DNA from 2 places in the Lysinibacillus sp. GJ-1 genome. Region 2 is predicted to be linked to the other one. Evidence: a T-box and tRNA genes for the amino acid it is inferred to sense, from the RefSeq annotation. Region 2 holds a T-box; the other holds one or more tRNA genes.
The links. A T-box is a leader RNA that pairs with one kind of tRNA and senses whether it is charged. The one in region 2 lies ahead of tyrS (tyrosine--tRNA ligase), so its partner is inferred to be a tRNA-Tyr.
Positions count from the first base shown of each region.

Region 1: it encodes a tRNA-Tyr, which carries the amino acid that the T-box ahead of tyrS (tyrosine--tRNA ligase) is inferred to sense. The anticodon was not compared.

Region 1 covers NZ_CP088912.1:216,675-228,894, reverse strand. The annotation lists tRNA gene LO754_RS01095 (tRNA-Glu) at 46-110, opposite strand; tRNA gene LO754_RS01090 (tRNA-Asn) at 115-191, opposite strand; tRNA gene LO754_RS01085 (tRNA-Ile) at 203-276, opposite strand; tRNA gene LO754_RS01080 (tRNA-Gly) at 279-352, opposite strand; tRNA gene LO754_RS01075 (tRNA-Phe) at 361-433, opposite strand; tRNA gene LO754_RS01070 (tRNA-Ser) at 440-531, opposite strand; tRNA gene LO754_RS01065 (tRNA-Pro) at 637-713, opposite strand; tRNA gene LO754_RS01060 (tRNA-Arg) at 723-799, opposite strand; tRNA gene LO754_RS01055 (tRNA-Leu) at 813-901, opposite strand; tRNA gene LO754_RS01050 (tRNA-Gly) at 907-981, opposite strand; tRNA gene LO754_RS01045 (tRNA-Leu) at 1,033-1,114, opposite strand; tRNA gene LO754_RS01040 (tRNA-Lys) at 1,123-1,195, opposite strand; tRNA gene LO754_RS01035 (tRNA-Gln) at 1,211-1,285, opposite strand; tRNA gene LO754_RS01030 (tRNA-His) at 1,297-1,372, opposite strand; tRNA gene LO754_RS01025 (tRNA-Trp) at 1,409-1,482, opposite strand; tRNA gene LO754_RS01020 (tRNA-Tyr) at 1,497-1,580, opposite strand; tRNA gene LO754_RS01015 (tRNA-Thr) at 1,587-1,662, opposite strand; tRNA gene LO754_RS01010 (tRNA-Asp) at 1,674-1,746, opposite strand; tRNA gene LO754_RS01005 (tRNA-Met) at 1,758-1,832, opposite strand; tRNA gene LO754_RS01000 (tRNA-Val) at 1,859-1,934, opposite strand; rRNA gene rrf (5S ribosomal RNA) at 1,948-2,063, opposite strand; rRNA gene LO754_RS00990 (23S ribosomal RNA) at 2,130-5,050, opposite strand; rRNA gene LO754_RS00985 (16S ribosomal RNA) at 5,358-6,899, opposite strand; gene LO754_RS00980 (SLC13 family permease) at 7,618-9,474, opposite strand; gene hutI (imidazolonepropionase) at 9,620-10,888, opposite strand; gene hutU (urocanate hydratase) at 10,885-12,220, opposite strand, start outside.
Region 2 covers NZ_CP088912.1:3,553,256-3,565,475, forward strand. The annotation lists gene LO754_RS17575 (iron-containing alcohol dehydrogenase) at 369-1,574, shown strand; gene LO754_RS17580 (cobalamin-binding protein) at 1,699-2,508, shown strand; gene tyrS (tyrosine--tRNA ligase) at 2,583-3,851, opposite strand; T-box leader at 3,923-4,126, opposite strand; gene LO754_RS17590 (transglycosylase domain-containing protein) at 4,229-7,306, shown strand; gene LO754_RS17595 (NAD-dependent epimerase/dehydratase family protein) at 7,398-8,279, shown strand; gene argD (acetylornithine transaminase) at 8,432-9,562, opposite strand; gene argB (acetylglutamate kinase) at 9,628-10,392, opposite strand; gene argJ (bifunctional glutamate N-acetyltransferase/amino-acid acetyltransferase ArgJ) at 10,355-11,587, opposite strand; gene argC (N-acetyl-gamma-glutamyl-phosphate reductase) at 11,675-12,220, opposite strand, start outside.

The DNA of each region.
Region 1 (12,220 bases), 1.4 Mb from region 2:
TAAAAAACAAAAAAAAGCATGTAGCAAAATTTGCTACATGCTTGATGACCTACGGGATTCGAACCCGTGTTACCGCCGTGAAAGGGCGGTGTCTTAACCGCTTGACCAAGGTAGTGGCTCCGAAGGCAGGACTCGAACCTGCGACAACCTGATTAACAGTCAGGTGCTACTACCAACTGAGCTACTTCGGAATAATTTTAAAATGGTATAAATGGACTCGAACCATCGACCTCACGCTTATCAGGCGTGCGCTCTAACCAGCTGAGCTATAGACCTCTTGGAGCGGGTGATGAGAATCGAACTCACGACATCAGCTTGGAAGGCTGAGGTTTTACCATTAAACTACACCCGCAAAAATGATGGGTCAGGACGGAATCGAACCGCCGACACTTAGAGCTTCAATCTAATGCTCTACCAACTGAGCTACTGACCCGGAAAATGGAGGAGGTAGAGGGATTCGAACCCCGCGCGGTGTTACCCGCCTGTCGGTTTTCAAGACCGATCCCTTCAGCCAGACTTGGGTATACCTCCGGAATAAAACAATTATGGTGGAGCCTAGCGGGATCGAACCGCTGACCTCCTGCGTGCAAGGCAGGCGCTCTCCCAGCTGAGCTAAGGCCCTATTTGTTAAAAAGATGGTCGGAATGACAGGATTCGAACCTACGACCCCTTGGTCCCAAACCAAGTGCTCTACCAAGCTGAGCTACATTCCGTTCATTTATTGGCGCGCCCGGCAGGAGTCGAACCCACAACCTTCTGATCCGTAGTCAGACGCTCTATCCAATTGAGCTACGGGCGCTAAATATTAAAAATGGTGCCGAGGGCCGGAATCGAACCGGCACGGTAGTCACCTACCGCAGGATTTTAAGTCCTGTGCGTCTGCCAGTTCCGCCACCCCGGCACATTTGGAGCGGAAGACGAGGTTCGAACTCGCGACCCCCACCTTGGCAAGGTGGTGTTCTACCACTGAACTACTTCCGCATGTGCATAAGATTATTTATCCTGGCAATTATAAATTTAAAATATAGATGATGCGGGTGAAGGGAGTCGAACCCCCACGCCTTGCGGCGCTAGATCCTAAGTCTAGTGCGTCTGCCAATTCCGCCACACCCGCAAATATGATGAGCCATGAAGGACTCGAACCTTCGACCCTCTGATTAAAAGTCAGATGCTCTACCAACTGAGCTAATGGCTCATATTAAGAAATAAATGGCTGGGGTACTAGGATTCGAACCTAGGCATGACGGAATCAAAATCCGTTGCCTTACCGCTTGGCTATACCCCAATATTTTATTATGGGGCGACTGATGGGAATCGAACCCACGAATGTCGGAACCACAATCCGATGCGTTAACCACTTCGCCACAACCGCCATATGTAATATAACAGTAGTCTAACCTAAAAAATTTGGCAGGGGCAGTAGGAATCGAACCCACACCAAAGGTTTTGGAGACCTCTATTCTACCGTTGAACTATGCCCCTATTGAATAAAGAGCTGGTGGAGGGGGACGGATTCGAACCGCCGAACCCTAAGGAGCGGATTTACAGTCCGCCGCGTTTAGCCACTTCGCTACCCCTCCAAGGGATGGTGCCGGCGATAGGAGTCGAACCCACGACCTACTGATTACAAGTCAGTTGCTCTACCAACTGAGCTACACCGGCACAAATAAGGACGGTCCCGACCGGGATCGAACCGGCGATCTCCTGCGTGACAGGCAGGCATGTTAACCGCTACACCACGGGACCTTAATTTTATTTGGTTGCGGAGACAGGATTTGAACCTGTGACCTTCGGGTTATGAGCCCGACGAGCTACCACTGCTCCACCCCGCGATAATAGTACTTTCATAATAAATAAATGGTGGAGGATGACGGGCTCGAACCGCCGACCCTCTGCTTGTAAGGCAGATGCTCTCCCAGCTGAGCTAATCCTCCACATAAAAAATAAGCGAAGCGACGTCCTACTCTCACAGGGGGAAGCCCCCAACTACCATCGGCGCTAAAGAGCTTAACTTCCGTGTTCGGTATGGGAACGGGTGTGACCTCTTTGCCATCATCACTTCACTTATTCAGTTGAAAGAACTCGTTCTCTCAAAACTGGATAAACGTTCATTGAATGTTTCAAACTTTTTGGTTAAGTCCTCGATCGATTAGTATTCGTCAGCTCCATGTGTCACCACACTTCCACCTCGAACCTATCTACCTCATCGTCTTTGAGGGATCTTACTTACTTGCGTAATGGGAAATCTCATCTTGAGGGGGCTTCATGCTTAGATGCTTTCAGCACTTATCCCGTCCACACATAGCTACCCAGCGATGCCTTTGGCAAGACAACTGGTACACCAGCGGTGTGTCCATCCCGGTCCTCTCGTACTAAGGACAGCTCCTCTCAAATTTCCTACGCCCACGACGGATAGGGACCGAACTGTCTCACGACGTTCTGAACCCAGCTCGCGTACCGCTTTAATGGGCGAACAGCCCAACCCTTGGGACCGACTACAGCCCCAGGATGCGATGAGCCGACATCGAGGTGCCAAACCTCCCCGTCGATGTGGACTCTTGGGGAGATAAGCCTGTTATCCCCGGGGTAGCTTTTATCCGTTGAGCGATGGTACTTCCATGCGGAACCACCGGATCACTAAGCCCGTCTTTCGACCCTGCTCGACTTGTAGGTCTCGCAGTCAAGCTCCCTTGTGCCTTTACACTCTACGAATGATTTCCAACCATTCTGAGGGAACCTTTGGGCGCCTCCGTTACCTTTTAGGAGGCGACCGCCCCAGTCAAACTGTCCGCCTGACACTGTCTCCTGCCCCGCTAAGGGGCATGGGTTAGAATTTCAATACAACCAGGGTAGTATCCCACCGACGCCTCCTTCGAAGCTGGCGCTCCGAGATCTCTGGCTCCTACCTATCCTGTACAAGTTGTACCAAAATTCAATATCAGGCTACAGTAAAGCTCCACGGGGTCTTTCCGTCCTGTCGCGGGTAACCTGCATCTTCACAGGTACTATAATTTCACCGAGTCTCTCGTTGAGACAGTGCCCAGATCGTTACGCCTTTCGTGCGGGTCGGAACTTACCCGACAAGGAATTTCGCTACCTTAGGACCGTTATAGTTACGGCCGCCGTTTACTGGGGCTTCAATTCGCAGCTTCGCTTGCGCTAACCACTCCTCTTAACCTTCCAGCACCGGGCAGGCGTCAGCCCCTATACGTCACCTTACGGTTTTGCAGAGACCTGTGTTTTTGCTAAACAGTCGCCTGCCTATTCACTGCGGCTCTCATGCGCTTGCACGCTCAAGAGCACCCCTTCTCCCGAAGTTACGGGGTCATTTTGCCGAGTTCCTTAACGAGAGTTCTCTCGCACACCTTAGGATTCTCTCCTCGACTACCTGTGTCGGTTTGCGGTACGGGCACCTCTCACCTCGATAGAGGCTTTTCTTGGCAGTGTGAAATCAGGAACTTCGTCCATACGGACTCGCCATCACAGCTCAACGTTACAGTGTGCGGATTTGCCTACACACACGCCTTACTGCTTGGACGCGCACAACCAACGGCGCGCTTACCCTATCCTACTGCGTCCCCCCATTTCTCAAACGGTGAGGAGGTGGTACAGGAATATCAACCTGTTGTCCATCGCCTACGCCTATCGGCCTCGGCTTAGGTCCCGACTAACCCTGAGCGGACGAGCCTTCCTCAGGAAACCTTAGTCATACGGTGGACGGGATTCTCACCCGTCTTTCGCTACTCATACCGGCATTCTCACTTCTAAGCGCTCCACCAGTCCTTCCGGTCTGACTTCAACGCACTTAGAACGCTCTCCTACCACTGACATCGTAGATGTCAATCCACAGCTTCGGTGAATCGTTTAGCCCCGATACATTTTCGGCGCAGCGTCACTCGACCAGTGAGCTATTACGCACTCTTTAAATGATGGCTGCTTCTAAGCCAACATCCTGGTTGTCTGTGCAACGCCACATCCTTTTCCACTTAACGATTACTTTGGGACCTTAGCTGGTGGTCTGGGCTGTTTCCCTTTTGACTACGGATCTTATCACTCGCAGTCTGACTCCCGTGTATAAATATCTGGCATTCGGAGTTTGTCTGAATTCGGTAAACCGGGATACCCCTAGTCCAAACAGTGCTCTACCTCCAGTATTCTCATCACGAGGCTAGCCCTAAAGCTATTTCGGAGAGAACCAGCTATCTCCAAGTTCGATTGGAATTTCTCCGCTACCCACACCTCATCCCCGCACTTTTCAACGTGCGTGGGTTCGGCCTCCAGTAAGTGTTACCTCACCTTCACCCTGGACATGGGTAGATCACCTGGTTTCGGGTCTACGACCACGTACTAATTCGCCCTATTCAGACTCGCTTTCGCTGCGGCTCCGCCTTCTAAAGCTTAACCTCGCACGTAATCGTAACTCGCCGGTTCATTCTACAAAAGGCACGCTATCACCCATTAACGGGCTCTAACTACTTGTAGGCACACGGTTTCAGGATCTCTTTCACTCCCCTTCCGGGGTGCTTTTCACCTTTCCCTCACGGTACTGGTTCACTATCGGTCACTAGGTAGTATTTAGCCTTGGGAGATGGTCCTCCCGGATTCCGACGGAATTTCACGTGTTCCGCCGTACTCAGGATCCACTCTGGAGGGAACGAACTTTCGACTACAGGGCTTTTACCTGCTCTGGCGGACCTTTCCAAGTCGCTTCATCTAACTCATTCCTTTGTAACTCCGTATAGAGTGTCCTACAACCCCAAGAGGCAAGCCTCTTGGTTTGGGCTCTTCCCGTTTCGCTCGCCGCTACTCAGGGAATCGATTTTTCTTTCTCTTCCTCCAGGTACTTAGATGTTTCAGTTCCCTGGGTCTGCCTTCAAGACGCTATGTATTCACGTCAAGATACTACGCGATTAAACGTAGTGGGTTCCCCCATTCGGAAATCTCCGGATCAAAGCTCACTTACAGCTCCCCGAAGCATATCGGTGTTAGTGCCGTCCTTCTTCGGCTCCTAGTGCCAAGGCATTCGCCGTGCGCCCTTAATAACTTAACCTATCGGCTTCCAATCCACTGCGCATTTCGTTGTCAGCTTCTCTCGTTCAATCAGTCACGTACGTAAGTACGCTCCTTCATTCACTCGTTCGCTTCCTAGAACTGCTTGTGTCTTGAAACCCTATTTAGTTATTAAGCCTAAAAAACTTAATTAAAAAATAAATGTGTTTGTTACAATTTCAATGTCGTTTTATCCAGTTTTCAAAGAACAAATTTTGAAGTGTTTCATTCAGAAGAATGAACCTTCAAAACTGAACGCAAAACGTAATCTTACAAACCCAAGGTTTGTATTCCGAAAATATCCTTAGAAAGGAGGTGATCCAGCCGCACCTTCCGATACGGCTACCTTGTTACGACTTCACCCCAATCATCTATCCCACCTTCGGCGGCTGGCTCCAAAAGGTTACCTCACCGACTTCGGGTGTTACAAACTCTCGTGGTGTGACGGGCGGTGTGTACAAGGCCGGGAACGTATTCACCGCGGCATGCTGATCCGCGATTACTAGCGATTCCGGCTTCATGTAGGCGAGTTGCAGCCTACAATCCGAACTGAGAACGACTTTATCGGATTAGCTCCCTCTCGCGAGTTGGCAACCGTTTGTATCGTCCATTGTAGCACGTGTGTAGCCCAGGTCATAAGGGGCATGATGATTTGACGTCATCCCCACCTTCCTCCGGTTTGTCACCGGCAGTCACCTTAGAGTGCCCAACTAAATGATGGCAACTAAGATCAAGGGTTGCGCTCGTTGCGGGACTTAACCCAACATCTCACGACACGAGCTGACGACAACCATGCACCACCTGTCACCGTTGTCCCCGAAGGGAAAACCATATCTCTACAGTGGTCAACGGGATGTCAAGACCTGGTAAGGTTCTTCGCGTTGCTTCGAATTAAACCACATGCTCCACCGCTTGTGCCCGTCAATTCCTTTGAGTTTCAGTCTTGCGACCGTACTCCCCAGGCGGAGTGCTTAATGCGTTAGCTGCAGCACTAAGGGGCGGAAACCCCCTAACACTTAGCACTCATCGTTTACGGCGTGGACTACCAGGGTATCTAATCCTGTTTGCTCCCCACGCTTTCGCGCCTCAGTGTCAGTTACAGACCAGATAGTCGCCTTCGCCACTGGTGTTCCTCCAAATCTCTACGCATTTCACCGCTACACTTGGAATTCCACTATCCTCTTCTGCACTCAAGTCTCCCAGTTTCCAATGACCCTCCACGGTTGAGCCGTGGGCTTTCACATCAGACTTAAGAAACCACCTGCGCGCGCTTTACGCCCAATAATTCCGGACAACGCTTGCCACCTACGTATTACCGCGGCTGCTGGCACGTAGTTAGCCGTGGCTTTCTAATAAGGTACCGTCAAGGTACAGCCAGTTACTACTGTACTTGTTCTTCCCTTACAACAGAGTTTTACGAACCGAAATCCTTCTTCACTCACGCGGCGTTGCTCCATCAGGCTTTCGCCCATTGTGGAAGATTCCCTACTGCTGCCTCCCGTAGGAGTCTGGTAGTGTCTCAGTCCCAGTGTGGTGATCACCCTCTCAGGTCGGCTACGCATCGTTGCCTTGGTGAGCCGTTACCTCACCAACTAGCTAATGCGCCGCGGTCATCCTATAGCGACAGCGAGATGCCGTCTTTCAGTATTGTCCCATGAGGGACAAAAGATTATTCGGTATTAGCCCCGGTTTCCCGGAGTTATCCCAAACTATAGGGTAGGTTGCCCACGTGTTACTCACCCGTCCGCCGCTAACGTCAAAGGAGCAAGCTCCTTCTCTGTTCGCTCGACTTGCATGTATTAGGCACGCCGCCAGCGTTCGTCCTGAGCCAGGATCAAACTCTCCATAAAAGAAATTTGATTAGCTCAAATTGTTTTGCTGGCATCAATTTTGATGTCCAAAATTTTGTTTTGTTCACTAACGAAGTTAGCTAGTAAAAACTATATTGATTACGTTTTGCTTGTTCAGTTTTCAAGGTTCATTTTGTCACCGTTTGTTTTTAGCGACTTTTATATAATAACATTTTCTTTTTTTATTGTCAACAAGTTTTTTTAAAACTTTTTATCTTCTTTCAGAAGCGACAACTTTTATATCGTACTATTTACAAACATTCTTGTCAACACTTTTTTGTAATGTTTTTAAGAAGTTTGTGTTATTAATGTTACGTCGTCTTAGCGACAAGTAATAATTTATCATGATTCTATAACCTTTGCAAGTGTTTTTTCTATAAAAATATCAAATTATATTAAATACCTTTATATAATTATACTTTATAAATTAGAAAATCGAAAACCTTCCTATATATATGCCCAATTTTTTTATTGTCCTATTAATTCTACTTTCTTTTTAAAACGCGCATCTTTCTTTACTCGAATGCCTAGCTTTACATAAAGGATTATTCCTAAAATAAATAAGTTCTTATATAAAACAAACCTCATCCCTCTTTCTCGTTTTCATTATACAAATTTCTATTTGCTTTAAATCTAATGCCATTGCTTTTCGCTTTCCACTGTAGCTTAACTAACACTACAGTGGAAAACAGCAAGAAACTAAACAAAAATACAAATTCTAAAATGGAAAGAAAAATGGCACTGCAAGCATCATCACAATAAACATAATAACTTGTAAAGGTACGCCAATCTTTACAAAATCCATAAATTTATAGCCACCAGCAGTCATAACTAACGCATTAGTAGGTGAGGCAATTGGCGTGGCAAACGCCATACTTGCTGCTACCGCTACACCAATCATAAAGGTTGTAGGATTTGCATCCATTGCAATCGCTGCGTTCATAGCAATGGGTGCAAACAAAACAGCGGTTGCGGTATTACTAATAAATTGACCAAAAATAACTGTCAGTACATAAATACCTATCAATACCCCGTAAGGACCGTATTTACCAAGAACATCAATGATGCCGTTGGATAAAATAACCATGCCCCCTGTTTTCTCTAATGCTGTAGCCATCGGAAGCATTGCCGCAACGAGTACAATACTTTCAAAATTCATATTGTTATACGCATCTTCCATATTCCGCAAACAGCCAGTTATAATCATCAATACTGCCCCAACCATAACGGAAATAACAGCAGGGAATACTTCAAAAGCCATGAGCCCAATCATTAAAAGCATAATCGCACCAGCTATTCCTGCTTTACCAGTTGCCGCTGCAACACTCGCATGCTCTTTCGGTTGACCGACAACAACAACGTCCTGTGTCTCTCGAGCAAGCACTAATATTTCATCCCATGCGCCTTGTACTAAGATGGCATCTCCAAATTTCAACTTATGCGTCACCATATCTTGAAGCTTATAGCTACCTCTATGGTTAATGCCAATAATATTGAGATTATACTTTTCTCGGAATCCTAGTGAACTGACCGTCTCATTAATAAAACTTGAATTTGGCGTTAATAGCACTTCCGCAATACCAAGATGCTTTGTTACCAACTCATCCGCTTCATTCTCAGTCAATTCTTGCATCACTAAACCGTAATCTGCAGTTAAATTACCAATCGCCCCTTCCTCACCTTGTACATAGAGCTCATCTAAAGCATGGATTACACTCGTTGGGCCTGCCATTTCTTGATAGGTCATCGGGAGTAAATTGATTCCATCTTGTGATTTACGGTGAATTTTCATCATACAAAGTCCATATTTTGCGGGAAGCTTTAATTCTGCCAGTGATGTTCCTATAATTGTAGAATCCTCAGGTACAAACACCTTAAATAATCGATTGTTTAAATCATATTGCTTCATAATTTTCTTTGGCGAGAGCTTATAGCCAGTAGATGTTTGCGTTCTTTTTTTATCATTTGGTAACAGAATATTACGCACAAGCACCAAATATAAAATACCGACAATCATCCCAACTAGGCTAATAGGCGTCACCTCAAAAAACCCAAGCTTCGGATAGCCTTGATCGACTAAAAGCTGGCTGACAATTAAATTGGGCGGGGAAGCAATTAATGTCATTAAGCCCGATAAACTAGCGACATAAGATAGTGGTAATAAAAACTTTGAAGGACTTTCCTTCATACTAATCGCGATGCTGACAACAATCGGCATCATCAAAGCAACTGTACCCGTATTACTCATAAAAGCACCTACAGAGCCTACAATAATGAGCAATAGGATAAATAACTTGAGCTCGCTATTACCTGACCATTTCAATAATAGTTGTCCAGCCATTGCTGCAAGACCCGTACGCAAAATACCAGCACCAACTACAAAAAGGCCAGCAATCATTAGCACAACCGAATTTGAAAAGCCTGCCAAAGCCTCTGCTGGCGTTAAAATATTAGCGATAACAAATGCGAGAAGAGAGACAATAGCAACAAAATCTGCACGCACTCGATTCGTCATAAATACAATAATCGTCATTCCTAAAATAAGAAATGTTAATGTTAGCTGCACGCAAAGCATTCCTTTCTAACTATAGTAACAACTACATTCTATACGAAAAAAAGCATAAATAACGGAATTCTCCCTATTTATGCTTTTTCTGTAATATTTAATTGGTAAATCTATGCACAACTGAGATTAATCGTTCACCAAAACTCTTTATTTATTACAAAAGAATACCATGACGCACTACAACTTGCCCTTTTTTAATTACCGTATCGGTATGATTCATGCCGTAAAAGTATTGTAGCTGTTTGTAATTGGCAACATCCAATATAATAACATCCGCTTGTTTACCCGCTTCTAGCGTACCAATCTGGTGGCCTCTGTTCAATGCATGCGCGGCATTAATGGTCGTAGCAGTGATTACTTCCTCTAATGTCAACCCCATATGCATACAAGCTAAATTCATTATAAATGGCAAACTCATTGTCGGCGAAGAGCCCGGGTTAAAGTCTGTTGAGATGGCTACTGGCACTCCTTCATCAATCATTAACCTGCCTCTAGCAAACGGTGCGCGTAAGAAGAAGGCAGTGCCAGGTAGCAAGACGGCAATCGTTCCTGCTTCAGCCATATTTTGAATACCTTCATCCGAAGCAACTAACAAATGCTCTGCCGAGATAGCTCCCACATCAGCGGCTAATTCCGCACCGTTATACGGCTCTATTTCATCAGCATGAATTTTCGGTGTTAGTCCAAGCGCTTTACCCGCCTCTAAAATGCGTCTAGATTGCGCTGGTGTAAATACGCCTTTTTCACAAAACACATCATTGAATTCTGCAAGCTCTAATGCCGAAACTTTTGGCAGCATATCATTAATAATAACGTCGACAAATTCATCTTCTCGTCCTTTAAAATCGCGTGGAACCGCATGTGCGCCCATAAAGGTACTGATGACATCTACCACATGTGTGTCCTGTAGCTTTTTAGCTACTTCCAGTTGTTTCTTTTCCGTTTCCCAATCCAGACCGTAACCTGACTTCGCTTCCACAGTAGTCACACCATGCTTTAAAAAAACATCTAAATGGTGCATCGTTTTTTCATATAACGCTTCAAAACTTGTTTCTCGTGTGCGCTTTGTTGTAGCATGAATGCCTCCACCTGCATTCATAATGTCCATATAAGTGGAACCGTTAAGTCGCATATTAAATTCCTGCTCACGTGTACCGCCATGCACTAAATGTGTATGGCAATCCACAAGACCTGGCATGACAATCTTTCCAGATGCATCTATAACCTCTGCTTCCTCCACTAAATGAGGGAAATCTATAACTAACTGCTCGTAAGCCCCGACAGCGACAACCTGACTTCCCGCTACGAGCACACTTCCCTTTTCTACAACGGCAATCTCTCGCATTTGTTCTTTTATTCGAGGCTCTTGTAAAGCGCTTTTCAAAGTAATGACTTCATTTGCATTTTTAATTAAAAGGGTCATTTCACATCATCCTTTAACATTGGCATATGGACACCCTTATTCTTTGCTGTATTGATAGCAATGTCATAACCTGCATCTGCATGCCGAACAATGCCCATTCCAGGGTCTGAAATCAACACGCGCGCTATTTTCTCAGCCGCTAGTGTTGATCCATCAGCAACTAACACTTGACCTGCATGCTGTGAATAGCCCATTCCTACACCGCCACCATGGTGAACACTTACCCAGCTAGCTCCACTCGCTGTGTTAACAAGTGCGTTTAAAATCGGCCTATCGGATACTGCATCTGACCCATCCAACATTCCTTCTGTTTCACGGTTGGGAGAAGCCACCGAGCCAGAGTCTAAATGATCCCGTCCGAAAACAATTGGTGCAGACAACTCGCCATTTGCCACCATTTCATTTACCTTCAATGCAAAGCGATGGCGATCACCATACCCTAACCAGCAAATACGTGCAGGTAGTCCCTGCCATTTCACCATTTTTTGCGCCATATCAATCCAATTGACAAGACCTTCATCTTCAGCAAACATTTCTTTCGCTAAAGCATCTGTTTTATAAATATCTTCCGGATTACCAGAAAGTGCTGCCCAACGGAACGGCCTCTTACCTTCACAAAACAATGGACGAATATACGCTGGTACAAAGCCTGGGAAGTCAAAAGCATTTGTCACACCCATCTCTTTTGCGTAAGCACGAATATTATTACCGTAATCAAATACTTCAGCACCCGCCTGTTGAAATTCAAGCATTGTACGAACATGCTCTGCCATCGTTTCTTTCGCCTTATGCTCATACGTTTTGACATCATTTTTCCGTAACGCTAACGCTTCTTCAAACGTCATACCATTCGGTACATAGCCATTGATAGGGTCATGCGCAGATGTTTGGTCTGTCACAAAATCTGGAATGATACCTCGGTTTAACAATTCACGGTTAACATCTGCACAGTTGCCAACTAGCCCAATTGACGCTGGCTCCCGTTGAGCACGGAGTTGATTGACTAATGCCACCGCTTCATCTACTGTCTCAACAAGATAATCACAGTAGCCTTCTTTTATTTTTCGTTCAATACGAGCACGTTCCACTTCCACTACTAAAATGACTGCCCCTGCCATTTTCCCAGCTAAAGGCTGTGCACCACTCATACCACCCATACCACCAGTAAGAATGAATTTCCCGCGTAAGTCCGCACTACCAAACACTTTCTTTCCAGCCTCTACAAACGATAAATATGTGCCTTGTAAAATACCTTGAGCACCAATATATATCCAACTACCAGCAGTCATTTGACCGTACATCATTAAATCACGGTCCTCTAGCTCATAGAAA
Region 2 (12,220 bases):
TTTTCCGTACATTAAAATAACAATTATTCCCATACCAAACAACGTAAACACTATTAATATATTAACAATCAAATATCAGTTATTTACTATTCAAGCAAGGTGTAAAATAGAACAAAATACCAAAAAATATATTTTATTTTTATACGATAGCATTTCTTAAAACATATTTAAATCAACCTTCCTACTCCTTATTATCTTTTACTATCTCAATTCCAAACTTACTTTTTTGTGAAATAATAACAGTGGTAAAATTAACAATTTTAATAAAAATACGTATTGAACTTTCAAAAAAAATAGAATAATATGGATTTCGGAAGGTGGTTCGCCATCATTCAAGCAATAACAATTATTTCAAAGGGGTTGGAAATATGTCAGACGTTCTAAAGCAATTTGTAATGCCAAAAACAAACTTATTTGGACCTGGAGCAATTCAAGAAGTTGGTAAGCGCTTAAATGATTTAGAAGTGAAGAAGACATTAATCGTAACAGATGAGGGCTTACACAAGTTAGGTCTCTCAGAACAAATTGCTAACATCATCACAGCAGCTGGAATTGATGTTGCAATTTTCCCTAAAGCAGAACCAAATCCAACAGATCAAAACATTGAAGATGGAATTGCTGTTTATCATGCCGAAAACTGTGATTCTATCGTATCGCTTGGAGGCGGTAGTGCACATGATGCAGCAAAAGGTATCGGACTTATTGCTTCGAATGGTGGACGCATTCATGATTATGAAGGCGTTGACAAATCAGAAAACCCACTGGTGCCATTAATCGCGATTAATACAACTGCTGGTACAGCAAGCGAAATGACACGTTTTACAATCATCACAGATACAGCTCGGAAAGTAAAAATGGCGATTGTTGACAAACATGTGACACCACTTGTATCGATTAATGACCCAGAGTTAATGATTGGCTTACCTCCAGCTCTAACAGCTGCAACTGGTGTAGATGCATTAACACATGCAATCGAATCGTTTGTATCGACTAATGCAACACCAATTACTGATGCATGTGCAGAAAAAGTACTTCAGCTAGTTCCTGAATTTTTACCTCGTGCCTACGCAAACGGTGCTGATTTAGAAGCACGTGAGCAAATGGTGTATGCACAATTTTTAGCGGGTATGGCATTTAATAATGCTTCACTTGGCTATGTACATGCGATTGCTCATCAATTAGGTGGCTTCTACAACTTACCACACGGTGTATGTAATGCGATTTTACTGCCACATGTTTGCCGCTTCAACTTAACAGCACGTACTGAGCGGTTTGCTCGAATCGCTGAGTTATTAGGTGAAAATGTTGAAGGGATTAGCAAACGTGATGCTGCTGAAAAAGCAATTACTGCCATTGAAAAATTATCAAAAGATTTAAATATCCCAAGTGGCTTCCATGCGTTAGGTGCGAAGGATGAAGATATTGAAATTTTAGCTAAAAATGCAATGCTAGACGTTTGTGCAGCAACGAATCCTCGTAAAGCAACATTAGAGGACATTAAACAAATTATTACTGCTGCAATGGGACCTGTAGGAAAACCAACAGAGTCACTTGAAGCGGTTGCACTGTCTTAAAATATTAATAACAATGGCGTGTCTCCTTGAGGCATGCCTTTTTCTGTGGAACAAAAAACATTCCCCTGTTGTATGTGTGCCTAGTGACAGCTATACTTTTCTTAAAAAGATATGGGGGAAACATATGCGTTTAATTTCCATTTGTCCAAGCAACACAGAGCTTGTTGCTTACTTAGGATTGACCCATCAACTTGTAGGTGTTGATGATTTTTCAGATTGGCCTTCATCTGTGCAGGCATTACCAAAGCTTGGTCCCGATTTATCAATTGATATGGATGCATTAGAAGCATTGCAGCCCGACTTAGTACTTGCCTCATTAAGTGTACCAGGCATGGAAAAAAATATAGAGGCATTACAGGAAAGGAACATTCCCCACATTGTTTTTAATGCCAACTCGTTAAACGAAATTGCGCAAGATCTTCTAACACTAGGTGCTGCTTGTGGCGTAACGGAGCACGCCCAAAAAGTTGCAACGGAATATTTACAATTTATTGCCCAGCTTCAAGCGGTGGCACAAACGGTTTCCACTCACCCTACTTTATATTGGGAATGGTGGCCAAATCCTATTTTCACACCTGGTCAAGTTAATTGGTTAACCGAAATTAGCAAACTTGCTGGAGGCCAAAATTTATTTCACGATTTCGAGTTAGCGAATGTCCAAACAGAGTGGGAAGAAATTGTTCGACGTAATCCAGATTATATACTGATGGCGTGGGTAGGTGTTGCCTATGAGCGAATTAAACCAGCTCATTTATTAAAGCGACCAGGTGCTAATGAGCTACAAGCGGTTCAAATGCAACAGGTGTACGTAATGGAGGAATGGTTGTATTGCCGTCCATCCCCTCGATTAGTGGAAGGTGCACTTAAACTTGCTCAACTGCTACACCCTGAAAGCTATCAGCAAATCACTCTACCTAATTTCTTACAATGTTAAAACAAAAACCTCCCTCGAAGTGATCCATTCGAAGGGAGGTTGAATTGTGTGAAAATTGTTTGAGTGCCTGACACCTAAACAAATTTGACCATATGGTATTTTTTCTTGCCGCGACGTACAATGCTAAAGGCATCTTCTAAACGGTCTTTTGCATCGACGTTGTATTCTAAATCTGTGATTTTTTCACCGTTTATGCTAATGGCACCGTTTGTCACATCTTCACGAGCTTGACGTTTTGAAGATGAAATCCCTGCTTCCACAAGTAAATCTACGATATTTTTTGCCTCTTTAGCCATTTCAATAGAAGGAACATCTTTAAATGCATCCTTCATTTCCTGTGCTGAAAGTGCTTTTAAATCGCCAGAGAATAATGCAGCCGTAATGCGAATAGCTTGGTCTAGCGCTTCCTGACCATGGATTAAGCGTGTCATTTCCTCCGCTAAAGCTTTTTGTGCCTTACGTAAATGAGGTTCCTCTTCCACAGACACAGCTAATGCTTCAATCTCTTCACGTGTTAAGAACGTAAAGATTTTTAAGTATTTAATAACATCCGCATCCGCAGCATTAATCCAGAATTGGTAGAATTCGTACGGAGATGTTTTTTTGCTATCTAACCATACAGCACCACCAGCTGTTTTACCGAATTTCGTACCATCCGCTTTTGTTACTAACGGAATTGTAATACCAAATGCTTTTGTTTCTTCTTCATGTGTTTTACGAATAACTTCTAAACCAGTTGTAATATTGCCCCACTGATCAGAGCCACCCACTTGAATGCGACAATTGTAATTGTTGTACAAGTGATTGTAATCAATACCTTGAATTAATGTATAAGCAAATTCCGTAAATGAGATACCTGTATCAAGACGTGAAGCAATTGTATCTTTTGCTAACATGTAATTAACATTGATTAATTTCCCGTAATCACGTAAAAATTCAATTGTACTAATATCCCCAATCCAATCACGGTTATTAACAAGTTGCGCGCCATTTCCATCTTGTGCAAATTCAAATATACGCTCTAATTGTCCACGAATGGCTTGCACGTTTTTGTCAATTTGCTCCACTGTTTGAAGCTGACGTTCTTCAGAGCGTCCAGAAGGGTCCCCGATCATTCCTGTTGCTCCACCAACAAGTAAAATTGGACGGTGGCCAGCTTTTTGGAAGCGACGAAGCGTTAATAAAGGGACGATGTGACCGATGTGCATTGAGTCAGCGGTTGGGTCTACCCCACAGTATAGAGAAACAGACTGTTCTGCTAGAAGTTTTGCCATACCTTCAGCATCCGTTTGTTGGTACAACAATCCACGCCATTCTAAATCTTGTAATAATTCGTTTGTCATTGTTTCTTCCTCCTAAATTGTCATCTTTTAGCGTGTAGAAACAAAAAAGTCCCTACACGCAACAAATTGCATGCAGGGACGTTAATAACTAACGCGGTACCACCCAGCTTGAAGATGTCATCCATCTTCCTCTTCATTCAGCCGCCTTTATCGCAGGCGCGCACGTCTAAGCTCCAAGTACGTAATTCGTCTCTACATTATGACCAGCTTTCACCAACCGCTGGCTCTCTAAACAGGGAATATAGATACTACTGCAAACTCTTCATCACTAGAAAACTATAAGCATTATTCTATACGATTCTCTTTCAATGTCAATAACTATGTTCGAGACAATTCATTATATGCTATAATAAACAAGATTTTAGGAGGTCGATACCTTGAAGGATTGGATTGAGAAAATCAATGTAAAGATCGATGCATTTCTCGAACAAAAATGGATGAAGACATTACGTATTTCAGGCAGCGTCGTCTGGAACTTATTTTTACTATTTTTAGTCTTTGCATTGGTAGGCACTGTATTTGTTGGTTCTGTTGGCGCCGGCTATTTTGCCTCACTTGTACAAGAAGAACCTTTACGTTCGAAAGAAGAGTTACGAAACCTTATCTTCAACTATGAGGAAACAAGTGAAATTTATTTTGCCAACGATATTTATATGGGAAAATTGCGTACAGATTTAGAACGTCGTGAAACGTCTCTTAGCGCAGTAGCCCCTGACTTAATTAATGCAGTACTCGCAACGGAAGATGAATATTTCCGTGAACATAATGGAATTGTTCCAAAAGCTGTTATTCGAGGATTGCTGCAAGACGTTACAAACTCTGCCACACAGACAGGTGGCTCTACATTAACACAGCAACTTATTAAAAACCAAGTGTTAACAAATGAAGTTTCCTATGAGCGAAAAGCGAAGGAACTGCTACTTGCCATGCGCTTAGAGCACTTTATGACAAAGGAAGAAATATTAGAGGCATACTTAAATATTATTCCTTATGGTCGAAATGCAACAGGGCGTAATATCGCAGGTATTGAAACAGCAGCTGAAGGTATTTTTAATGTGAAAGCAAAGGATTTAACGCTTCCTCAAGCCGCTTACATAGCTGGTATTCCTCAGGCACCGTATACTTACACACCATTTACAAATACAGGTGTGCTAAAAAGTGAAGAAGCATTAAAATTAGGCATCGATCGTATGAAAACGGTGCTCTACCGCATGAATGAAGCTGGCTACATTAATGAAAAACAGTATGAAGATGCGCTCGCATATGACATTACAGCAGACTTCCGTACACCAGAAGCACGTCCAGAGGATCGTTATCCATGGTTAACGTTTGAGCTAGAGGAACGAGCAAAAGAAATTATTGCTGAAAAACTAGCCAATGAAGATGGTATTGATTCAGAACGTTTAAAAACGGAAGAAAAATTACAAGAAAAATATTCGATTTTGGCAGACCGAGACATTCGTTCAAAAGGTTATCGTATTTATTCCACTATCAACAAGGATATGTTTGATGCTATGCAAAAAGCAGCCGATAATTTTAAATACTACGGTCAGACATATACGGGTAAAGGCAAAGATCCTGTAACAGGTGAGGAAATCGATGTGCAAATGCCTGTTCAAGTTGGTAGTATTTTAATCGAAAATAGCACAGGTCGAATTTTAAGCTTCCTAGGTGGTCGTGATTTTAAAATAAATCAATTAAACCACGCTACTAAAGCTTACCGCTCGAACGGTTCAACTATGAAACCATTACTTGTCTATGCCCCAGCCATTGAATATGGCGTAATTGGTGCAGGAAGTCCATTAGTTGACGTCAAGTTCTCTATTGGCGATTGGAGTCCAACGAACTATTTGACGAACGATGAGCGTGGTCTTATTCCAGCACGTGAAGCGTTAGCTGACTCAACAAACATTTCAGCGCTACGCTTATACTATGATATTTTAAATAGACGTCCTGCTGAATTTTTAGCAAAAATGGACTTCTCACAATTAAAACCTGAAGACTATACAAATCCTTCAACAGGGATTGGTGCTTTACAAATAGGTACAACTGTTGAAGAAAATACAAATGCGTTTGCAACTTTTGCAAACGGCGGTCAATTTATCGATGCTTATATGATTGAAAAAATCGAAGACCAAGATGGAAATCTTATTTACCAACATAAAGTTGAACCTGTACAAGTGTTTAGCCCTGAGACTTCTTATATCGTAACGGATATGTTACGAGATGTTTTAACAAAAGGAACAGGTACAGTTGCAAAAAATACATTAAAATTCTCTTCTGATTTTGCAGCTAAAACAGGTACTTCCCAAAAATATAACGATGTCTGGTTAGTAGGCTATAATCCAAATGTTTCACTTGGTGTATGGATGGGCTACGATAAACAACGCTCACTTAATGCCTTTAATAATACGTATTTACAACCAAGTGTACGTATTAACAAGCTATGGGGTACTTTAATGAATTCCATGTATGATGTAGATCCTAAATTAATTGATGCTCCTTCAAACTTTAAGGCACCAAAAAATGTTGTGACTGCTTCATTCTGTGGTATTTCTGGTCTAGCACCTTCTGCCGCTTGTGCAAATGCAGGATTGGTACGCTCAGATTTATTTAACGCGAAAGTATTTTTACCGTCACGACCTGATGATAGCCTCGCTTCATCAAGCGTCGTAACAATTAAAGGTAAAACGTATAATGCACATCCAAACACACCAGCAGAATTTGTAAAATCTAGTGGCGCTGGTATTAACCAAGCCTTTATTAAACGGATGTTAGGTAGACTGGGTGGGAACCCTGCAAGCCTACTTCCTAAAAATTCATCACTATCAAATTCATCTGTATCAGCTGTCGACTTCCCAGCAGATGGTAGTCCGCCAGCGGCTGTAACAGCATCCATTTCAGGCAATACACTATCTTGGAGTGGCTCATCTAATGATGTGGTAGGCTATCGAATTTATAATGTAACAAATGGTGGTAACACACTAGTTACTTCGGTGCTAGAAGCAACGCAAAGTATAACCGTCGCAAGCGGACAAGCGTATGTAGTTGTAGCAGTTGATATTACTGGTTTAACTTCACCACAGTCAAATGTTGCGTCAACAGGTGGTAGTGAGACAAAACCAGAAGAAGAGGATAAAGGCGAACAACCAACGACGCCAGACGTTCCTATTCCACCAGTCAATGGGAATAACGGCAATGGTTCTGGCAATAATGGCTCTGGTGGCAATGGTTCTGGCTCTAACGGCAACGGCTCTAGTGGCAATGGCTCTGGCTCTGGCGGCAATGGCTCTGGCTCTGGCGGCAACGGCTCTAGTGGCAATGGCTCTGGCTCTAGTGGCAACGGCTCTAATGGTAACAATGGTTCCGGCTCTAGTGGCAATGGCTCTGGCTCTGGCTCTACTGGAGGAAATAACGGAGAGACGACACCACCTACAGAACCACCTACAGAATAATCATTTAGGCTTACTACATTGAAATTTCAATTGTAGTAAGCCTATTTTTTTGTCATTATTAAGAGGACTACTAAACAAAGGGGTAGATAACATGAACATTCTAGTTTTAGGGGGCACACGCTTTTTCGGTAAAAAATTGGTGGAGCTTTGCCTTGAGAATAACCATGACGTTACGATTTTAACTCGCGGTCAAAGTGGCAATCCTTTTGGAGCACAAGTTCAACAGCTTTCGGTTGATCGCAATGATGTTGAAGCATTGACAAAAGCACTCGCTACTACAACATGGGATATCGTCTACGATAATATTTGTTACTCTCCAAATGAAGCCCAGAAAATTGCGCAGATATTACAAAATAAAACTAAAAAGCTCGTCTTTACCTCAACGCTCTCGACGTATGAAGCAGATGGAAAGATGAAATCTGAAACTGATTTTAATCCGTATGACTACGAGATTCGTATGGGCGATAGAGATGATTTCACATACGGTGAAGGCAAACGGCAAGCAGAAGCTGTCCTTTTTAAAGAAGCAACATTTCCAGTTGTCGCTGTACGTTTCCCAATTGTCCTTGGTGAGCATGACTATACTCGTCGGTTACATTTCCATGTTGAGCGCATTTTAAATGGCCAACCAATATCCATGCCAAATATTGAAGCAAAAATGAGTTATATTACCGACGATGAAGCAGCAGCATTTTTATATTTTGCTGGAACTGCACAGATTGAAGGTCCGTATAACGCCACAGCAACAGGTACTATTTCCTTACAGGCATTACTTGCACTTATTGAGCAGGAAACAGGAAAACAAGCCAAAGTATCACTTATTGGCGGTGATGAAACATCACAATCACCTTATGGCATTCCAACACATTGGTATATGTCGAATGCAAAAGCAGAAGTAGCAGGCTTTAAATTCAGCCATTTAAACGATTGGCTTCCGAGTCTTGTTAAGACATTAGTGAAACAACTCCAATAAAATATCGCTCCACTTGCTAGTGAATCGCTAGGAAAACTTCCAGAAAACAACCGCCATAGAACGGATAGCAAAGCAAAAAAGTGTTAGATTGATTGCAGTCAACCTAACACTTTTTTCGTTTTATCTATAGTAGTTTACAAGCCAACGATAGATTATCGTAAAATTGTTTTTAAAATTTGTACAGCTTCGTCAATCTCTGCTTTAGTCACTGTAAGCGGTGGTAAAAGTCGAATGACATTTGAGCCTGCGCCTACCAGTAGTAACCCCTTTTCCTCCGCTGCTGTAATATAAGGCGCTACTTCTGCTTCACCGCAACCAATTCCAAGTAATAATCCTTGCCCTTGTACCGTATAACTTGTTGGTAAATTGGCTTGCAATTGCTTCACAAAATATGAAGATAAGTCTTGCACATTTTCTAAAAAACTTGGCTCAAATACATAATCAAGGACCGTTTCCGCAACATGCATTGCTAATGGATTCCCACCAAATGTTGTACCATGCGTCCCTGGACCGAATGTGTCATAGAACTCTGCTGTACCTAACATTCCTCCCACTGGGAATCCTCCGCCTAAGCCTTTTGCTAATGTCACAATATTTGGTTGTAACACGGTTTGCTCATATGCATAGCGCGTCCCTGTTCTTCCAATACCAGTTTGCACCTCATCGACAATTAATAAAACACCTTTGTCTTCGCAAATTTTGGCGATAGCAGCTGCAAATTCAGGCGTTACACTATTAACACCACCCTCACCTTGAATCATCTCCAGCATAATGGCTGCAACTGAATCGTCAACGGTTGCCTCAAGTGCCGCTACATCATTGAATGGAAGTGTTGTAAATTTATCGACAAGTGGTCCAAATCCATTATGTACCTTACCTTGACCAGTTGCTGACATTGCGCCAAACGTGCGACCGTGAAATGATTTTTCAAAAGTAATGATATGATGTTTTCCAGTATGCTTACGTGCTAGTTTGATGACCGCTTCATTAGCTTCAGCACCACTATTACAGAAAAACGCATACTTCAAATGTGTATCTGCTACTAATTTTTGAGCAACTTTTTCTTGCCCAGGTATATCAAATAAATTCGATATATGCCAAAGTTTTTCACTTTGTTCTTGAATCGCTTTAACAATAGCAGGATGTGCATGCCCAAGACTAACAACAGCAATGCCGCTTGTGAAATCTAAATACTTTTTGCCACTAGCATCTTCCACAACAGTTCCTTGCCCTTTTACGATTTGTGCACGACGTTTGCCATAGTTTCCAAATAAAGCACTCATTCTATCAGCTCCCCAAGTTATTTTTTAGGACGTCATCTCCACAACATGACGTCCATCCCTTCCCCTTACGGCAAAATCGTTGTACCTACTAATGTATCTCCAACAATCTGCACTGATGGAATTCCTGCATTTAGACAATCGATTGCCCCTTGCACTTTTGGAATCATTCCACCGTAAATATGCCCTTCCTCAATCCACTGTGTTATTAATAAAGGCGTTACTTCTGTTTGATAATCGCCTTGAATACGAATACCGGAGACATCCGTAACAAGAAGTAAACTCTCCGCTCCCACAGCGAGAGCTACTTCACTCGCCACAGTGTCTCCGTTAATATTAAGCGCTTGACCCTCTAGATTCGCCCCAACACACGCGATGACTGGCACAATTCCAGCAGCAATTAATGCTTCTAACAGCGATGTGTTCACGGATTGTATCTCACCTACAAAGCCGTATATGTCCTTGTCTAAAAAGTCTGCTACAAGTAATTGCCCATCAAAGCCATTTAAACCGACTGCCGCAATCCCCGCTGTTGTTAACTCGTGTACTAGCGCAGGATTAACATTCCCGATTAATGTAGACTGGACAACATCCATTGCTGCTTCACTCGTTACGCGAATACCATTTAATGTATGAGATTCAATATCTCGTGCAGCTAGCTCCCGATTAATAGCAAGGCCGCCGCCATGTGTAATAATAAGTTCAACGCCACTCTCTTGTAGCTTTTTAAAATTGTCAAAAAAATCGTCATTTAAGCCTTCAAGCGTACTACCACCTAGCTTAATCACCATGCGTTTACGAGCGGTATGATGCATTGATTTGAACATAGTCATACGTTAAGTCACATCCCCAAGCATGCCCTTTGCCTTCACCTATGCCAAGTGACACGTGAATTTTAACTTCATGCATTTTTAAAATTTGGATTAATTCATCTTCTGAAAAGGCAATTGGCTCTCCGTTTTCAACCATTGTTGCGCCACCAATTTGAATGGTAATTTTGTCAGGGTCAACTGTCGCGCCACTATAGCCAACCGCTGCAATAATACGTCCCCAGTTCGCATCGCAACCAAATACAGCTGTTTTGACAAGTGGCGACCCAACTACTGTTTTCGCGATTTTACGTGCCTCGTCATCTGAAATAGCACCTTCTACTTCCACCTCAATTAGTTTCGTTGCACCTTCTCCATCTTTTGCAATCATTTTGGCTAAGTCTTGTGCCACGGTTTTTAAGGTATAGTAGAAGTTATGCCAATCAGGGTGTGCTGATGTTAAAGAATTATTGCCAGCTACACCGTTTGCCATCACGACGACCGTATCATTTGTCGATGTATCGCCATCCACTGTGATGGCATTAAATGTTAGGTTCGTAATATCTGATAAAGCTGCTTGTAATACATGCGATTCAATATTCGCATCTGTTGTAATAAAACCTAGCATTGTTGCCATATTAGGTTCAATCATTCCCGAACCTTTCGCTACACCTGCAATAATAATATCTTTGCCATCAATGATTGTGCTATAGCTTGTATTTTTCATAACAGTATCAGTTGTCATAATGGCCTGTGCAAAATCAATTGCACTCTCTAAGCAATCTTTTGGTTGTAGTTGCGATATCCCGCTAGCTACTGGCTCCATATTCATAATTTCACCAATTACACCCGTTGAGCACACACCAACTAAATTTGCTGCAATCCCTAACTTTTCAGCTGTTAAAGCTTGCATTGTTTGCGCATCCTTTACACCTTGCTTACCCGTACAAGCATTCGCATTACCGGAGTTGACAATCATTGCCTGCATTTTTTTTGTTGTGTAAACAACTTCTTTCGTTACTTTTAATGGTGCTGCCTGAACCGCATTTGTAGTAAATACGCCAGCTACACTTGCTGGTACGTCACTAACTAAAATAGCTAAATCTTTTTTCTTATGCTTTAATCCACAATGTAACCCCGCTGCTTTAAACCCTTTGGGCGATACGATGTTTTTACTTGATAATTTTTTCATAACGTTTGTTGACGCTGTTAATGTCATAAACTAATTCCTCCTTAGTTTCAAGAGTGACTGGTGACTGGCACCAAAACAATTCTAAATATTCAAAATAGTTTAGGTGACTGGCACTTAAATGAACAATGGCACGACATATAGGCCTGTTGTTTGTGGTAAATCCAATTGTACATTCATATTTTGAATCGCTTGCCCAGCAGCACCTTTAACTAAATTATCAATAACTGCAACAATGGTTGCTCGATTTGTACGGCTATCAACTTTTACGAAAATATCACAATAGTTAGAGCCCTTCACACGATTTGTAGTAAGGCTATTAATATCTGTTATCACTCGGACAAATGGATGTTTTTCATATGTTGTTTGTAGGCAAGTCACTAATTGTTCCTCAGTAATGCCAGGCATTACGGGTGCATACGCTGTCGATAAAATACCTCGTGTCATTGGAACTAAATGTGTATTAAAAGTAATGGTCGTCTCCACATTGGCAAACATTGAAATGGCTTGCTCAATTTCTGGAATATGTTGATGTGTATTTGTTTTATAAATGGAGAAGCTTTCGTTCACTTCACTAAAGTGCGTTGTTTGCGATGGTTTATTGCCAGCACCAGAAATACCACTTTTCGCATCAATAACGAGATAATTCGGGTCGATCAATTG